Regions from separate parts of the Curtobacterium sp. L3-7 genome, predicted to be linked through region 2. Evidence: riboswitches for the same ligand, from Rfam matches in the RefSeq annotation. Region 2 holds a riboswitch; the other holds the start of a gene.
The links. A riboswitch is a leader RNA that binds a small molecule or an ion and turns the genes downstream of it on or off. The one in region 2 is predicted to bind thiamine pyrophosphate.
Positions count from the first base shown of each region.

Region 1: linked by a shared signal. The riboswitch ahead of thiM (hydroxyethylthiazole kinase) and the one ahead of AAEP80_RS08575 (ECF transporter S component) in region 2 are both predicted to bind thiamine pyrophosphate.

Region 1 covers NZ_CP151474.1:2,095,170-2,102,529, forward strand. The annotation lists gene AAEP80_RS10235 (MarR family winged helix-turn-helix transcriptional regulator) at 1-434, shown strand, start outside; gene AAEP80_RS10240 (metallophosphoesterase family protein) at 431-955, shown strand; gene thiD (bifunctional hydroxymethylpyrimidine kinase/phosphomethylpyrimidine kinase) at 862-2,379, opposite strand; gene thiE (thiamine phosphate synthase) at 2,376-3,029, opposite strand; gene thiM (hydroxyethylthiazole kinase) at 3,026-3,877, opposite strand; TPP riboswitch at 3,867-3,962, opposite strand; gene AAEP80_RS10260 (NUDIX domain-containing protein) at 4,021-4,914, shown strand; gene AAEP80_RS10265 (MFS transporter) at 4,968-6,209, opposite strand; gene AAEP80_RS10270 (GntR family transcriptional regulator) at 6,206-6,847, opposite strand; gene AAEP80_RS10275 (phosphotransferase) at 7,052-7,360, shown strand, end outside.
Region 2 covers NZ_CP151474.1:1,762,567-1,769,926, reverse strand. The annotation lists gene orn (oligoribonuclease) at 388-1,026, shown strand; tRNA gene AAEP80_RS08600 (tRNA-His) at 1,091-1,163, shown strand; gene AAEP80_RS08595 (metallopeptidase family protein) at 1,249-1,593, shown strand; gene AAEP80_RS08590 (ATP-binding protein) at 1,659-2,282, opposite strand; gene AAEP80_RS08585 (energy-coupling factor transporter transmembrane component T family protein) at 2,275-3,081, opposite strand; gene AAEP80_RS08580 (ABC transporter ATP-binding protein) at 3,078-4,874, opposite strand; gene AAEP80_RS08575 (ECF transporter S component) at 4,871-5,545, opposite strand; TPP riboswitch at 5,541-5,652, opposite strand; gene AAEP80_RS08570 (hypothetical protein) at 5,678-6,001, opposite strand; gene glgX (glycogen debranching protein GlgX) at 6,116-7,360, shown strand, end outside.

The sequences.
Region 1 (7,360 bases), 330 kb from region 2:
TCACCCGGCGGGCGAGCATCAGGGCCCGCGGGGACGACGCCGCGCTGAGCATCGTCGACCAGTCGCTCGTCGACTTCGTCGTGCTCCACCCCGGCTGCATGGCCATCGACATCGCCCGGTACCTCCGCTTGAACCGGTCGACGATCTCCCGGCAGCTCGCCGGGCTGCTCGCCGCCGGGCTGATCCGGACGACCGACGGCGGCACGGGGAACGCGAAGCCGCTCGAGGCGACCGACGAGGGACGCGCGGCACTCGCCCGATCCGTGAAGCTGCACCGCGACGCCCTCGACGAACGGATCGCGAGCTGGTCGGACGACGACATCGCGCTGCTCGCCGGCCTGCTCGAGCGGCTGGGCGCCTCGGACGAGGCCGGTCTGCCGATGCCGGCCCGGGCGACGGACACGGACGTGGACCCGGACCTGCCGAAGGCATGACGACCTCGATCGTCCTGCTGTCGGACACGCACCTGCCGAAGCGGGCGAAGGACCTCCCCGCCGGACTGTGGGACGACATCGACGCCGCGGACCTCGTCGTGCACGCGGGGGACTGGGTGGACCTGGCGACGCTCGACGCCGTCGAGGCGAGGGCCGCGCGGTTCGTCGGGGTCCGCGGGAACAACGACGGCCCCGAGTTCGACGACCGGCTGCCGCTCGCCGCGCACGTCGACGTCGAGGGGCTCCGGTTCGCCGTCGTCCACGAGACCGGTGCGGCGACCGGCCGCGAGCGTCGCGCGGCAGCGGCGTACCCGGACGTCGACGTGCTCGTGTTCGGGCACTCGCACATCCCGTGGGACACCGTGGCACCAGGGGGTCTCCGCCTGCTGAACCCCGGCTCGCCGACGGACCGTCGACGCCAGCCGGATCACACCTGGATGCGCTGCACCGCCTCCGACGGGTCGCTCGACGTCGAGCTCGTCCGGCTGGCGCCGAAGTCCCAGGGCATGCCGAGCTCGTAGGGCATCAGGAAGAACGCCAGCTCCCACCGGGTCGACTCGTGGAACGCCCGGGCCATGTCGCCCCGCACCGCCGGCGTGGCCGCGCGTGCGAGTTCCTCGACGAGGTCCGTCGCACGGGCGCTCGACGCCGCGAAGTCCGGGTCGCCGTAGGCCGCGATCCAGTCGGCGAACGGGTGTCCGACCGGTGTGGTGCCGAGCTGCGCCCCGACCCACGCGTACACGCGGAAGCAGGGCAGGACGGCGGCGGCGAGCACGGCTACGTCGGGGTGCGTCGCGGCCGCCGCCAGGTGCGCGAGGTAGCCGGCGCACGTCGGGTGCACCGGGTCGTCGGCGTGGGTGCCGGCGAGTCGGCGGTGGTGCAGGGTCGCCGCTTCCTCGCCGCAGCCGGCAGCGGCGGCCGCCCAGAACGCGGCATCGCTCCCGGTCGCGCGGTGCCCGATCGCCGCGAGGTGCTGTTCGTACGCGCGGAGGTAGTGCACGTCCTGCGCGAGGTAGCCCGCGAACACGTCCGGCTCCAGCGTGCCGTCGGCCATCCGCCGGATGAACGGGGCCGCGATCGTCGCGTCGAGCAGCTCGCGGACGTCGTCCCACCAGGCGTCGGTGAACCGGGGGGACGGCAGGGCGGCGCGGACGAGCGCCCCGTGGTCGATCGGCCCGTTGCCACTGCCGACCTCGAGTGCGTCCGCGCCGGCGAGCGCTGCCGTCAGCCAGTCCTTCGCCGTGCCGACGGCGACCTCCCAGTCGCCGTGCCTGGCCACGAGCGTCGCGATCGCACTCGACAGGGAACACCCGGTGCCGTGCGTGTTGGTCGTGTCCACCCGCCCCGCGGAGAACACTCGGACGGTGCCGTCCGGTGTGACGAGGACGTCGTCCGACCGGTCGCCGCCGGCGTGCCCGCCCTTCGCCAGCACGAGCACGTCCCACGCGGCGGCCACACCCCGTGCCGCTGCGATCGGGTCCGCGTCGTCGACGCCAGCCAGCCCGGCGAGCACGGCCAGCTCGGACCGGTTCGGCGTCACGAGGTCGGCCTGGACGAACAACCCCGTCATCGCCCGCTCGGCGTCCGCGTCGAGCAGCCGGTCGCCGCTCGTCGCGACCATCACCGGGTCGACGACCACGGACGGCGGGCGGTTCGTGCGGAGCCAGTCGGTGACCTCGCCCACGACCGCGGTCGTGCCGAGCATGCCGATCTTCACCGCGTCCACGACGACGTCGTCCGACACGGCGTCGAGCTGGTCGCGCAGGACACGGACGTCCGGCACGTGCACGGACCGGACGCCGCGGGTGTTCTGCGCGACGACGGCGGTCACGACCGCCATGCCGTAGCCGTCGTGTGCGGCGATCGCCTTGAGGTCGGCCTGCAGTCCGGCACCGCCGGTCGGGTCGGTGCCGGCGATGCTCAGCACCCGGGGTGGCCGACTCACCGCGAGCCGCCCCACGCAGCCACGTACGCGGCGGCCGCCGCGCCGGGGTCCGGTGCCGCACAGATCCCGGAGACGACGGCGACCCCCGCTGCACCGGCAGCGCGCAGGGGCGCCACGTCGTCGAGGTCGACGCCGCCGATCGCCACGCACGGCACGTCCGTCGCGGCGGTGAGGCGTGCGAACCCGTCGTGCCCGAGTGCCGGCGGGTGGTCGGCCTTCGTCGCGGTCGGGTGCACGACACCGACGCCGAGCAGGTCCACCGTCCCGCGGGGGAGCCGGGCGACGACGTCGAGGTGCGCCGGGGTGTTCGCGGTCAGCCCGACGTGGGCGTCCGGACCGAGGAGCGCGCGCGCAGCCGTCACCGGGACGTCCGACTGCCCGAGGTGCACCCCGGCGACCCGGTGCCCGGCGAGCCGAGCGGCCAGGGCGACGTCGAGCCGGTCGTCGACGACCACGGCCGCACGGTCGCCCACCGTGTCGGCGACGGCGGCCGTCAGTGCGAGGAGGTCCCTCGCGCTCGCGTTCTTGTCCCGCACCTGCACGATCCCGACCCCGGCGTGCACGGCAGCCCGGACCACGCCGAGCACCCCGTGTCCGTGCCGGTCGCAGAGCGTGCCGTCGGTGACCAGGTAGACACCGAGCCCGGTCATGCGGCGACCTCCTCGGTGATGCGTGCCGTGGCGACGACGTCGGTGGGCGTCAGCGACGCCAGCCGGTCGAGGAACAGCGGCTGGAACGTCCCCGGACCGCCGGCGTCCCGCGCGGCGAGCTCCGCGGCGATGGTGTGCACCGCGGTGCCGGCGACGGTCGCGGCGAGCGGGTCGTCCGGGGCGACGGACGTGAATGCCGCGATCACCGCGCCGAGTGCGCACCCGCCGCCGGTGATCCGGGTGAGGAGCTCGGTCCCGTTCGCGATCCGGACCACCGTGCCGGAGCCGCCTGGGGCACTGGAGCCGGACACCAGGTCGACGGGACCCGACACGGCCACGGCGCCCACGAGCCTCCCGGCAGCGTCGACGGCGGACGCACGCGCGTCGTCGGTGCCGGCCGTGCTGTCGACCCCGCGCCCACCGGCGGAGTCGCCGAGCAGCGCGAGGACCTCGGACGCATTGCCGCGGAGCACCGTCGGACCGACGCCCAGCAACTCGCGGGCCAGGGCGGTGCGCACCGGGAGCGACCCGACCGCCACCGGGTCCAGGACCCACGGGATGCCGTGCTCGGCCGCTGCGCGGGCGGCCTCGACGGACGCGACCAGGGGCTCGGCGTGCGGGGTGCCGGTGTTGACGAGCAGCGCGTCGGCGACCCGGGCGAACGGACCGGCCTCGCTGGGGACGTCGACCATCGCGGCCGAGGCGCCGAGCGCGAGCAGCACGTTCGCGGTGACGTTCTGCACCACCGAGTTCGTGATGCACTGCACGAGCGGCGCCCTGGACCTGACGGCCTCGAGCAGTTCGGCGGAACGGTCGGCCCAGGCAGGAGCGGGCGCAGGAGTGTTCATCGGACGATCCCTTCGCGAGTACGAACTCGAGCAGGTTCGACGGGTGTGATCTCAGCCGCCGGATGCGGCACCCCGTGTCTTCGGACGAAACGGTACACGACCTCCGCGGTCACATGACGGGTGCCGTGTGACAGGCTTGGGGCGTGCCAGACGCGCTGCCCCCAGGTCCGCCGCCAGGTCCCCGCGACCCCGGCGACGCCTGGGCGTACGGACCCGACGGCACCAAGGCGTGGGGTGTGTTCGGTGCAGCCGGCCTGCTCGTCGACGACGGCCGCGGACGCGTCCTGCTCCAGCACCGCGTCGAGTGGAGCCACCACGGCGGCACGTGGGGGATCCCCGGCGGTGCCCGACACGAGCACGAGGACGCCGTCACCGGAGCGCTCCGGGAGTCCGCCGAGGAAGCCGGCGTGCCGCTCGACGGGGTCGACCTGCGCCACACGTCGGTGCTCGACCTCGGGTTCTGGACGTACACGACCGTGGTGGGGCGGGCCTCCCGGCCGTTCGAGCCGGTCATCGCGGACCGGGAGAGCCTCGCGCTGTCCTGGGTCCCCGTCGAGGAGGTCGACGACCTGCCGCTGCACCCGGGCTTCGGCGCGTCGTGGCCGGCGCTCCGTTCCGCGATCGGCGTCGCCCCGCGCGTCGTGGTCGATGCCGCGAACGTCGTCGGCAGCGTGCCGGACGGCTGGTGGAAGGACCGAGCGGGTGCCGCGTCCCGCCTGGTCAACGGCGTGACGGCGCTCGCCGCGGCGGGTGTCCCGGCGCCGCTGCTCGACCTCGGGTTCACGCGGTGGTGGCCGCGGTGGACCGTCGTGCTCGAGGGGGACGCCCGCGGGGCGACGTCGGAGCCGGGGTCCGGGGTGTCAGTGGTGCTCGCGGACGGGTCAGGGGACGACGCGATCGTCGCCGCTGCCTCGGCTGCCATCGACGCCGGTGATGCCCCCGTGGTCGTCGTGACGGCCGACCGGGAGCTGCGCGCCCGCGTCGAGGCGATCGGCGCGACGACCCGCGGCCCTTCGTGGCTCCGCGACCAGCTGTAGCGCCCGTCCTCGCTCCGCCGAGCCGGCGGCGCGGCGGCGCGACTCGCCGCCGGCTACGCCGGGATGTGGCGGCGTGACGAGACCAGCACCGCGATCCACGACACGACGCCGAGCGCAACGATCACCCAGAGCACGAGCGGCAGCGCCACGACGTTCGCCACCGCCGCGATGACGGCCGGCGCGAGGAACCCGGCGTACGCGGCCGCGTAGAACACCCCGGTCAACCCGGCGAGGTCCCGAGCGCCCGCGATCCGCTGCACCTCGAGCAACGACGACACGAGCGCGATCCCGATCCCGACGCCGATCACCACGTTCGCCGCGATGCCGATCCACACCGACTGCAGCTCGATCGCGACGGTGACGACCGCGATCCCGAGGGTCATCAGGAACACCGCGGTCGCGATGCCCCGCGCCGACGCGATCGAGTGCACGTGCTTCGCGAGCGGCTGGATCGCGCTCGACACCCCGAGGGCGACGACGGTCGCCGCGGTCGCGAAGACGAGCCCCCACGTGCCGGTCGCCCCCTCGAGCCGGGTCGGCAGGTACCCGTAGCCGATCGCGGCGGACCCGAAGATCCACGGCGCGCCGACGAGCACCACGCGGGTGAACCGACGGTGCCCGGCGCTCGGGACGCGGAGTTGCCGCCACCAGGGGCCGGCGAGCCCACCGGAGCGCTGGGTCTCCGGCGTCCGCCAGACGATGACGGCGAACGGCAGCGCGACGGCGATGTGGACGAGGAAGGGCAGGACCTCGGGGATCGGGCCCCACTGCGCGATGAGCCCGGCGACGAGTGCACCGGAGGCGGATCCGAGGGTGAACGCGAGCGACGCGCGACGGGCCCCGGAGCCGGCGTCCGCCGTCGGGTCGAACCGGCCCTGCGAGAGTTCCTTCACCCAGCTGTTGCCGACGGCCATCGCGATGCCGACGGTGACACCCGCGAACAGGCGCCCCGCCATCAGGAAGCCGGGGCCGAACGGGCCGAGCGCGAGCAGACCGCTGCCGACGACGGCGGAGGCGATGCCCGCGAGCATGAGCGGGCGGCGGCCGTGCCGGTCGGACAGGGACCCGGCGACGAGGAGCGCCGGCGCGAGCCCGAGCACGTACACGCCGAGGAACACGTTCACGAGCACGGACGAGTAGTGCGCGCGCTGTTCGTACATCAGCAGCAGCGGGCTGAACTGGTTGCCGCCCCACGAGCACACGAACACGGCACCCCAGACGGCGACCCACGGCATCACGCGGGCACGGGGGACCGCCAGCGAGCCGGTCGTCGGGATCGACCCGGTGGCGCTCACAGTGCGCCCCGGTGCGACGCGACGTGGGCGCCGAGCACCTCCGCGTAGCGGGCGGCGTCGCCGTCCTCGAGCGCGCGGGCGAGCGCACGGTGGTCGTCGAGCGACGCCTGCAACTGGGACGGCTGCACCCGCATCAGCTGGTGCCGGAGCCGCTGCTGCCGATCGCGCAGCGTCCGGGCGAACAGGACGGCGATCGCGTTCCGCGACGCGCCGATCACGGCACCGTGGAACTCCGCGTCCACCTCGATGAACCGGTCGACGTCGCCGTCGCGCACGGCCGCCTCCTGCTCGGCGAGCATGGCCTGGAGGCTCGGGGCCAGGTCCGCCACGCGGCCGTCGGAGACGACGCGGGTCGCGGCCGTCGACTCGATCGCCTCGCGCATCTCGAGCACGTCAGCCGCCTCGTTCGGGGACATCGGGCGGACGACGGCGCCCTTGCGGGACTCCAGCGCGATGAGCTCCTCGGCGGCGAGCCGGAGGAACGCCTCGTGCACCGGCGTCCGGGAGATCCCGAGGTCCTGGCAGATGGCGTTCTCGCTGATGGCGGTCCCGCCGGCGAGGTCCCCGCGGATGATCGCCCGCTTGACGTGGTCGTAGGCGCGGTCGGATGCCGCCTGGGTCGTCGCCGTGCTGTTCACGATCTCCGATCCTACGCCTTGCATGCAAGGCTGCATGCACGCGGGTACCTGGCCGATGAACGCACATGCGCATGCATGCGGATGGATCGCGACATCGCAGCACCGGGGCGGATACGCTTGCCTCCACGCCGGTGCCCGTCAACGGAGGCGATCACGCCGGCCATGGCACGTCAACGACGACGACCACGACAGGAGCGGGCACTCATGGAGCGCATCACCAAGGCCGACGACCGGGTCCACCGTCCCGCGGGGCCGTGGACGCCCACCGTCCACCGGCTCCTCGCGCACCTCCACGAACAGGGCTTCGTGGCCGCGCCGGAACCGATCGAACTCGACAACACGCTCGAGACGGTCTCGTTCGTCCCGGGGGTCGCGGGGGAGTACCCGTGGACCGAGGACGTCGCGAGCGAAGCCGCTCTCGTCACGAGTGCCCGGATGCTCCGGCACTACCACGACGCCGCGGCGACCTTCCCGCTCGACGAGGACGCCGACGTGTGGTCGCAGACCCCGTCC
Region 2 (7,360 bases):
GCGGGCCGGGCGGGGCCTGGCCGCGCGTCGGGGTCGGGCGCTGCGGCGGGGCCACTCCAGGTGCGCCCGCTCCGTCGAGCGGGCGAAATACCCGGGTCCGCCTCGGCGGTCGCCCGGGTATTTCGCCCGCTCGCGCAGGCGCCGGCCGAGCCCGGTGCGCGCGCTCCGTCGAACGGGCGAAATACCTCGGCCCGTCACGGCGGCCGCCCGGGTATTTCGCCCGCTCGGCGTTCCGGGGCGCCTGCGGCGGGCGGGGCGGCGTGGGCGGCGGATGAGCGTGCAGTGGACGCGACCGCCTGGAGGCGCGGCGGGCGCCCGGAGGACCGGCACCGGGCCTCCAGACCGTCCCGTCCAGGGCACCGCGGTGCCGGGAATAGGATCGAGGGCATGGCAACCGCGAATGACCGCCTCGTCTGGATCGACTGCGAGATGACGGGCCTCGATCTCGAGGTCGACGAACTCGTCGAGGTGGCCGTGGTCATCACCGACTTCGACCTGAACCCCGTGCACCCCGGCTTCGACATCGTGATCAAGCCGGACCAGTCCGCGCTCGACAACATGAACGAGTTCGTGACGAACATGCACACCACGTCCGGCCTCATCGAGGAGATCCCGAACGGCGTCTCCCTGGCGGACGCCGAGTACCAGGTGCTCGAGTACATCCTCGCCCAAGTCCCCGCCGAGGGCACCGCTCCCCTGGCCGGCAACACCATCGGCACCGACCGCTCGTTCCTGTCGAAGTACATGCCCCGCGTCGACGGGCACCTGCACTACCGGAGCGTCGACGTGTCGAGCATCAAGGAACTCTGCCGCCGCTGGTTCCCGCGCGTGTACTTCAACGCCCCGGAGAAGCACGGCGGACACCGGGCCCTCGCGGACATCCTCGAGTCGATCCGCGAGCTCGAGTACTACCGTCGCGCGGGCTTCGTCGCCGAGCCCGGCCCGAGCACGGACGACGTCCGGGCCGTCGCGGCGGAGGTCGTCGCCGCATGGGAGCCCCGGCTCGCCCCACAGCCCGCCGAGTAGTGTCCCGCGGGGCCGCTCGCATGTACTACTATTGAGTGGTTGCCCGGCCTGACCGGTGCACATGGTGGGTATAGCTCAGCTGGTAGAGCGCTTGGTTGTGGTCCAGGAGGTCGCGGGTTCGAGCCCCGTTACTCACCCCGAACAAATCGAAGGCCCCGCTGTCAGCGGGGCCTTCGTCGTTCCCGCGTGCGTCCAGGTGGCTGTGCCACGATCGGGCCCGTGATGGAGATGTCCGCCGAGGCCTTCGAGGCACTCGTGACCGACGAACTCGACCTGCTGCCCGACGAGATGGTCGACGGCCTCGACAACGTCGTGTTCGTCGTGGAGGACGAGCCCGAGGACGGCTCAGAGCTCTTCGGCATCTACGACGGCGTCGCACAGACCGAACGCGGGCAGTACGGCTTCGGTGAACTCCCCGACCGCATCGTGGTGTTCCGGAAGCAGCACCTCGCCGAGTGCGACACGATCGAGGAACTCCGGGACGAGGTCCACACCACGCTCGTCCACGAGATCGGCCACTGGTACGGCATCGACGACGAGCGCCTCCACGAACTCGGCTGGGCGTAGCGAGCCACCAGCCGCGAGTCTCCGGCCGCGAGCCCCGCGAGCCACCAGCCGCGAGTCGCCGGCCCTCAGGACCGCAGGACGACGTCCGCCAGTGCGACGGGGTCCTCCGACGCGATGAACGCGTCCTCCTGCCGCGCCCACCGCTCCCACTCCGCCGCGAACACGTCCCCGTCCCGGTCGAGTGCCCGCCGCTTCCGGACGTCGTCGTCCGCGTCCATCCAGACCCGCAACGTCGCGAGTGGCGCCGAAGCTCGGGACAGCGAACCACAGCCCTCGATGACGAGCGGCGCCGTGGGGTCGAGCGACACCCAGCCGGCCGGTGCAGAGCGGGCCCAGTCCCACCGCCGGTAGCCGGATGCCTCGCCGAGGACCTGCGTCACGACGGCCGACGACGCGGCACGGAGTCCGTTCCACCCCGGGTAGACGTCGTCGAGGTGGACCACCCGCCACCCGAGCGACTCCCCGAGTGCGTTCCCCAGCGTGGTCTTCCCGGTCCCGGAGCGCCCGTCGACCAGGACGACGGACCGTCGGCCGGACGTCTGAGGAGCCGACCGTGCGCGGTCGGCGAGGGACGCGACGGAGGCGAGCCGAGCCTCCAGGCCGGGGACGGAAGCACCGGAGCCGGAAGCACCGGAAACGGACGCACCGGAAACGGACGCACCGGCTGCACCACGCGCCCCCTCAGACACGCCACGTCCCCACGGCCACCGACACCGCGATCGAGACCAGCCCGATCCCGACCAGCACGGCGACCATCGCCCACTCCCGCGCCCCGAAGCGGGCCGGCCGGGCCCAGGTGCGCCTCCCGGGCGCACCGAAGCCGCGCGACTCCATCGCCACCGCGAGCGTCGTCGCCCGACGGAGCGCGAGCACGAGCAGCGCGAACGCCATCGACGCGCCACGCCGGATCCGTCCGGTGTCAGCGAGCCCGCGAGCACGTCTCGCCATCGCGAGCTGCCGCCAGTCGTCGCCGAGCAGGGTCATCATCCGGATGGCCGCGAGCGCTCCGAGCACGAACCTCGCGGGCAGCCGCAGGATCTGCGCGAGCCCGTCCGCCAGGTCCGTGGGGTCCATCCTGATGAACAACACGATGCTCGGCAGACCGACCGCGAGCACGCGCAGCATCGTCGCCACGGCGAGCACGAGCGACCCGTCGGTGACGTGGGCGAAGCCGAGGTCGAACCACTCCCGGCCGGAGGCCCTCCCGTACAACGCGATGCTCACGCCCGTCAGCGGCACGGCGACCAGCACGGGCGAGGTCCGGAGCAGCAGGGTCCTGACCGGGATCCGCAGGAGCGGGAGGAGGGCGAGCTCCAGTCCGAGGGCGACCGCCGCCGACACGACGTCGAGGCTCAGCACGAGGCAGATCCCGAGTCCGATGACACCGAGGAGCGCGGCCACCGGCTGGACCGCGCGGATGCCACGTTCCGAGCGGACGGGAGGCTCAGATCGCCACGACCGGGCGGGCTGCGTCGTCGAGGTGGTCACGTCGTGACCGCCGTGGGCGCGTTCGTCGCGCTCGTGGGCGCGGCTGCGCGCGTCTCTGCTGCGGGTGCGCGCGTCTCGGCTGCGGGTGTCGCGCCCGTCGCGCTGAGGACCACCTCGTCGGCGTCGAGTGCGCGAACCAGGTCCCGGTCGTGCGTCACGGCGACCACCGCGGTCCCGGCGTCCGCGAGCGCTCCGAGCCGGTCGACCACGGCCTGCCACGTCGCACGGTCCTGCCCCGAGGTCGGTTCGTCGAGCACGACGACCGGAGGCCGCGTGGCCACGACGGTGGCGATCGCGAGACGTCGCTGTTCGCCGCCGGAGAGCGTGAACGGGTTGGCGTCCGCGAGGTGCGCCAGGCCGAAGGCGTCGAGCAGCTCACCCACACGCTCCGCGGTGTCCGGGATGCCGAGGGCACGCGGGCCGGCGGCGACCTCCTCGCGGACCGTGCGGGCCACGAACTGGTGCTCCGGGTCCTGGAAGACCGTGCCGATCCGGACGGCGAGCTCGCGGCTGGACCATGCGTGCGGGGCGGCGCCGACGTCGCCTGCGAGCGTCGTCGTGGCCCGCAGCGTGCCGTCGGCGGGGCGGAGGAGTCCTGCGAGGGTGAGCCCGAGCGTCGACTTGCCGATGCCGTTCGGTCCTGTGATCGCAATGACCCGGCCCGCCCGGACGTCGAGGTCGATGCCGCTCCCCACGCGCTGGCGCCTGCCTCGTGCGGTCCCGAGCCCCTCCGCCACGAGGAGGCTCTGCTCCGCCGCGCGCTCCGCCGCGTGCTCCGCAGCGCGCTCCGTCGTGCGCCCCGCCGCGTGCTCCGCCGCGCGCCCGCCCTCGTCGAGCGGGCGGAATACCGGGGTGGGTTCCGCACTCGACCCGGGTATTTCGCCCGCTCGTGGGGACGTGCGAGTCCCCGCTCCGTCGAGCGGGCGGAATGCCAGGGTGCTCCCCGGGACGGACCCGGGTATTTCGCCCGCTCGTGGGGGCGTGCGGCGGGGCGGGCGGGCGGAGCCGCGCTCGGGCTCGGCCCCGGGGACCCACACGCCGGCAGCGGTCAGGGCATCGCCGTGGGACCGCAGGACGTCAGCGGGCGTGCCGTCGGCGATCACGCCACCCCCTGGCTCGAGCAACACGAGCCGGTCGACCAGGTCGAGCCACGTGCCGATCCGGTGCTCCACGACGAGCATCGTCGCGCCGGTCTCGTCGAGCAGTGCCCGGACGGCGTCGTGCACCTGTCGGACACCGGACGGGTCGAGGTTCGCACAGGGTTCGTCGAGCACGAGTGCTCCCGGGCGCATCGCGAGCACCCCGGCGAGCGCCAACCGCTGCCGCTGCCCACCCGACAGCATCGTCGTCGACCGGTCGAGCGCCAGGTCGAGGCCGACGACGTCGAGCGCCGACCGGACCCGCTCCCAGGTCTCGCCCCGAGGGACGCTGGTGTTCTCGCACCCGAACGCGACGTCGTCCCCGACGCGGGACATCACGGTGTGCGCCTCCGGATCCTGCATGACGAGCCCGACCCGTCCGCGGACGGCCCCCGGTGTCACACCGTCGACCAGCACGCTGCCCTCCGTGGCCGCCGCGGAGTCGTCGTCCGGGTCCGGCTCGTCGGGCAGCACGGCCGCGACGGCACGCAGGAGCGTCGACTTGCCCGCACCGGAGGCACCGACGACCGCGACACGTTCGCCGGGCTCGACGACGAGGTCGACCCCGCGGACCGCCCAGTCGTCCCGCTCGGCGTACCGCCAGCCCCAGTCGCGGAACTCGATCCGGGCCGGCTGCGCGCCCGGCACGGTCACGCCGCCGTGGTGGGGCGGGAGCGCCGCTTCGTGTGCTCGCGGCCGGCGGCGAACGACGACAGCACGCCGGTGCGGGCGAGTGCGCGGACGATCAGCCACGAACCCGCGCCCGCGATGACCGCGCCGGAGATCGTCCCGCACACGATGTAGACGGTCTTGAACGCGGCGTCGAGGCCCGGGTACCAGAGGATCGTGTCGTTGATCCCCATCGCCAGTCCGGCGGCGGCACCCGCGAGGACGACCACCGGCAGCCGGTAGACGCGGTACAGGAACAGCGCGAGCACGAGCTCCGCGCCGAGGCCCTGCACGAGTCCGGCCTCGAGCGTGCTCCATCCCCACTGCGTGCCGAAGAGCGCCTCGACGCTGGCGGCGACGATCTCGGCGAAGAGCGCAGCACCCGGCTTCCGCACGATGATCGCGACGATCGGGCCGGCGAGCAGCCACACGCCACCGAAGAGCGCCTGCGTTCCGGGCAGCAGGAGTGCCACAGCGGCGGAGAGCGGCTCGTAGCCGAACTCCCAGAGCTTGAACACGACACCGACGGCCACGGCGAGGACGCTCGCGACGACGATGTCGACGACCCGCCAGCGCAGCGAGCGCCGCGGGGTCGGCGTCGACGGAGCCGCCGCGGTGGCAGCGGTACGGACGGTGGACGGCGTGCGCGAAGGCATCAGCTGGTACTCCTCCCTGCGCCGGCATGACCCGGATCAGGTTCGACGGTCGGAGCGCCACTCGCTCCCTCTCAGCCCGGCGATCCCGGACTCCCGTGTGTGTCCCAGCAGTGTACCGCTGCGCGGCGCGCGTTACTTCTTGAGGACGCGGATCAGCTTGCGGAGCACGGTGCCCGTCACCCACACCAGCGGGATGCTCACGGCGACGAGCGCGATCAGGTTCGGCTCGAACTCCAGGTCCTTGCCCGGTCGACGGACGTACGCGCCGATCGGCACGGCCGCGCCGCCACCGCCTCCGCCGCCGTTGTCGTCGCCGTCCCCGCCGCCCCCGAAGCCGAACCACCCGAGCGACACCGGGATGAGGGTCTGGTCGCCGACCTCCACCGGGTCTCCGTAGTTCGTGGAGACGCCGATCGGGCGCACCTTGTCTGCGATCTGCGTGACGATGTTGGCCATGTCGGTGAGGCTACTCCGCTGTGGACGGGCGCCGTTCTTCCACAGGAGTGCTCGTCGAGCGGACAGCACAGGGAGGCGTGGATACGTTTGGCGAGACCCACCACTGGAGGACCCTTGCACACCTGGCCCGGCAACCCCTACCCGCTCGGCGCGACCTACGACGGGAGCGGCACGAACTTCGCCCTCTTCAGCGAGGTCGCCGAGCGCGTCGAGCTCTGTCTGTTCGACGAGGACGGCACCGAGACCTGCGTCCCCCTCGTCGAGGTGGACGCCTACGTCTGGCACGCGTACCTGCCCAATGTCGGCCCCGGGCAGCTGTACGGCTTCCGGGTGCACGGCCCGTACGACCCCGAGAACGGCGCGCGGTGCAACCCGGCGAAGCTGCTGCTCGACCCGTACGCCAAGGCCACGAGCGGGGACATCGACTGGGACCAGTCGTTGTTCTCGTACACGTTCGGCGACCCGGACTCCACGAACGACGAGGACTCGGCCGCGCACATGGTCAAGGGCGTGGTGATCAACCCCTTCTTCGACTGGCAGGGCGACCGCGCACCACGGACCCCGTACGGCGAGACGGTCATCTACGAGGCGCACGTGAAGGGCCTCACCGAGACCCACCCGGACGTCCCCGAAGAGCAGCGGGGCACGTACGCCGGTGTCTCGCACCCGGCGGTCATCGAGCACCTCAAGCGCCTCGGCATCACGACGCTCGAGCTCATGCCCGTGCACCAGTTCGTCAACGACTCGACGCTGCAGGACAAGGGGCTGTCGAACTACTGGGGGTACAACACCATCGGGTTCTTCGCCCCCCACTCGCACTACTCGTCCTCCGGCGACGAGGGCCAGCAGGTGCAGGAGTTCAAGACCATGGTGCGCGAGCTGCACCGTGCAGGCATCGAGGTCGTCCTCGACGTCGTCTACAACCACACCGCCGAGGGGAACCACCTCGGCCCGACGCTGTCGTTCCGCGGGATCGACAACGCCGCCTACTACCGCTTGATGGACGACGACAAGCGCTACTACATGGACTACACGGGCACCGGGAACTCGCTGAACGTCGGGCACCCGCACTCGCTGCAGCTCATCATGGACTCGCTGCGGTACTGGGTGACCGAGATGCACGTGGACGGCTTCCGCTTCGACCTCGCGTCGGCGCTGGCCCGTGAGTTCTACGAGGTCGACCGGCTGTCGGCCTTCTTCGAACTCGTCCAGCAGGACCCGATCGTGTCGCAGGTGAAGCTCATCGCCGAGCCGTGGGACGTCGGCCCCGGCGGCTACCAGGTGGGCAACTTCCCGCCGCAGTGGTCGGAGTGGAACGGCAAGTACCGCGACACCGTGCGGGACTTCTGGCGTGGCGAG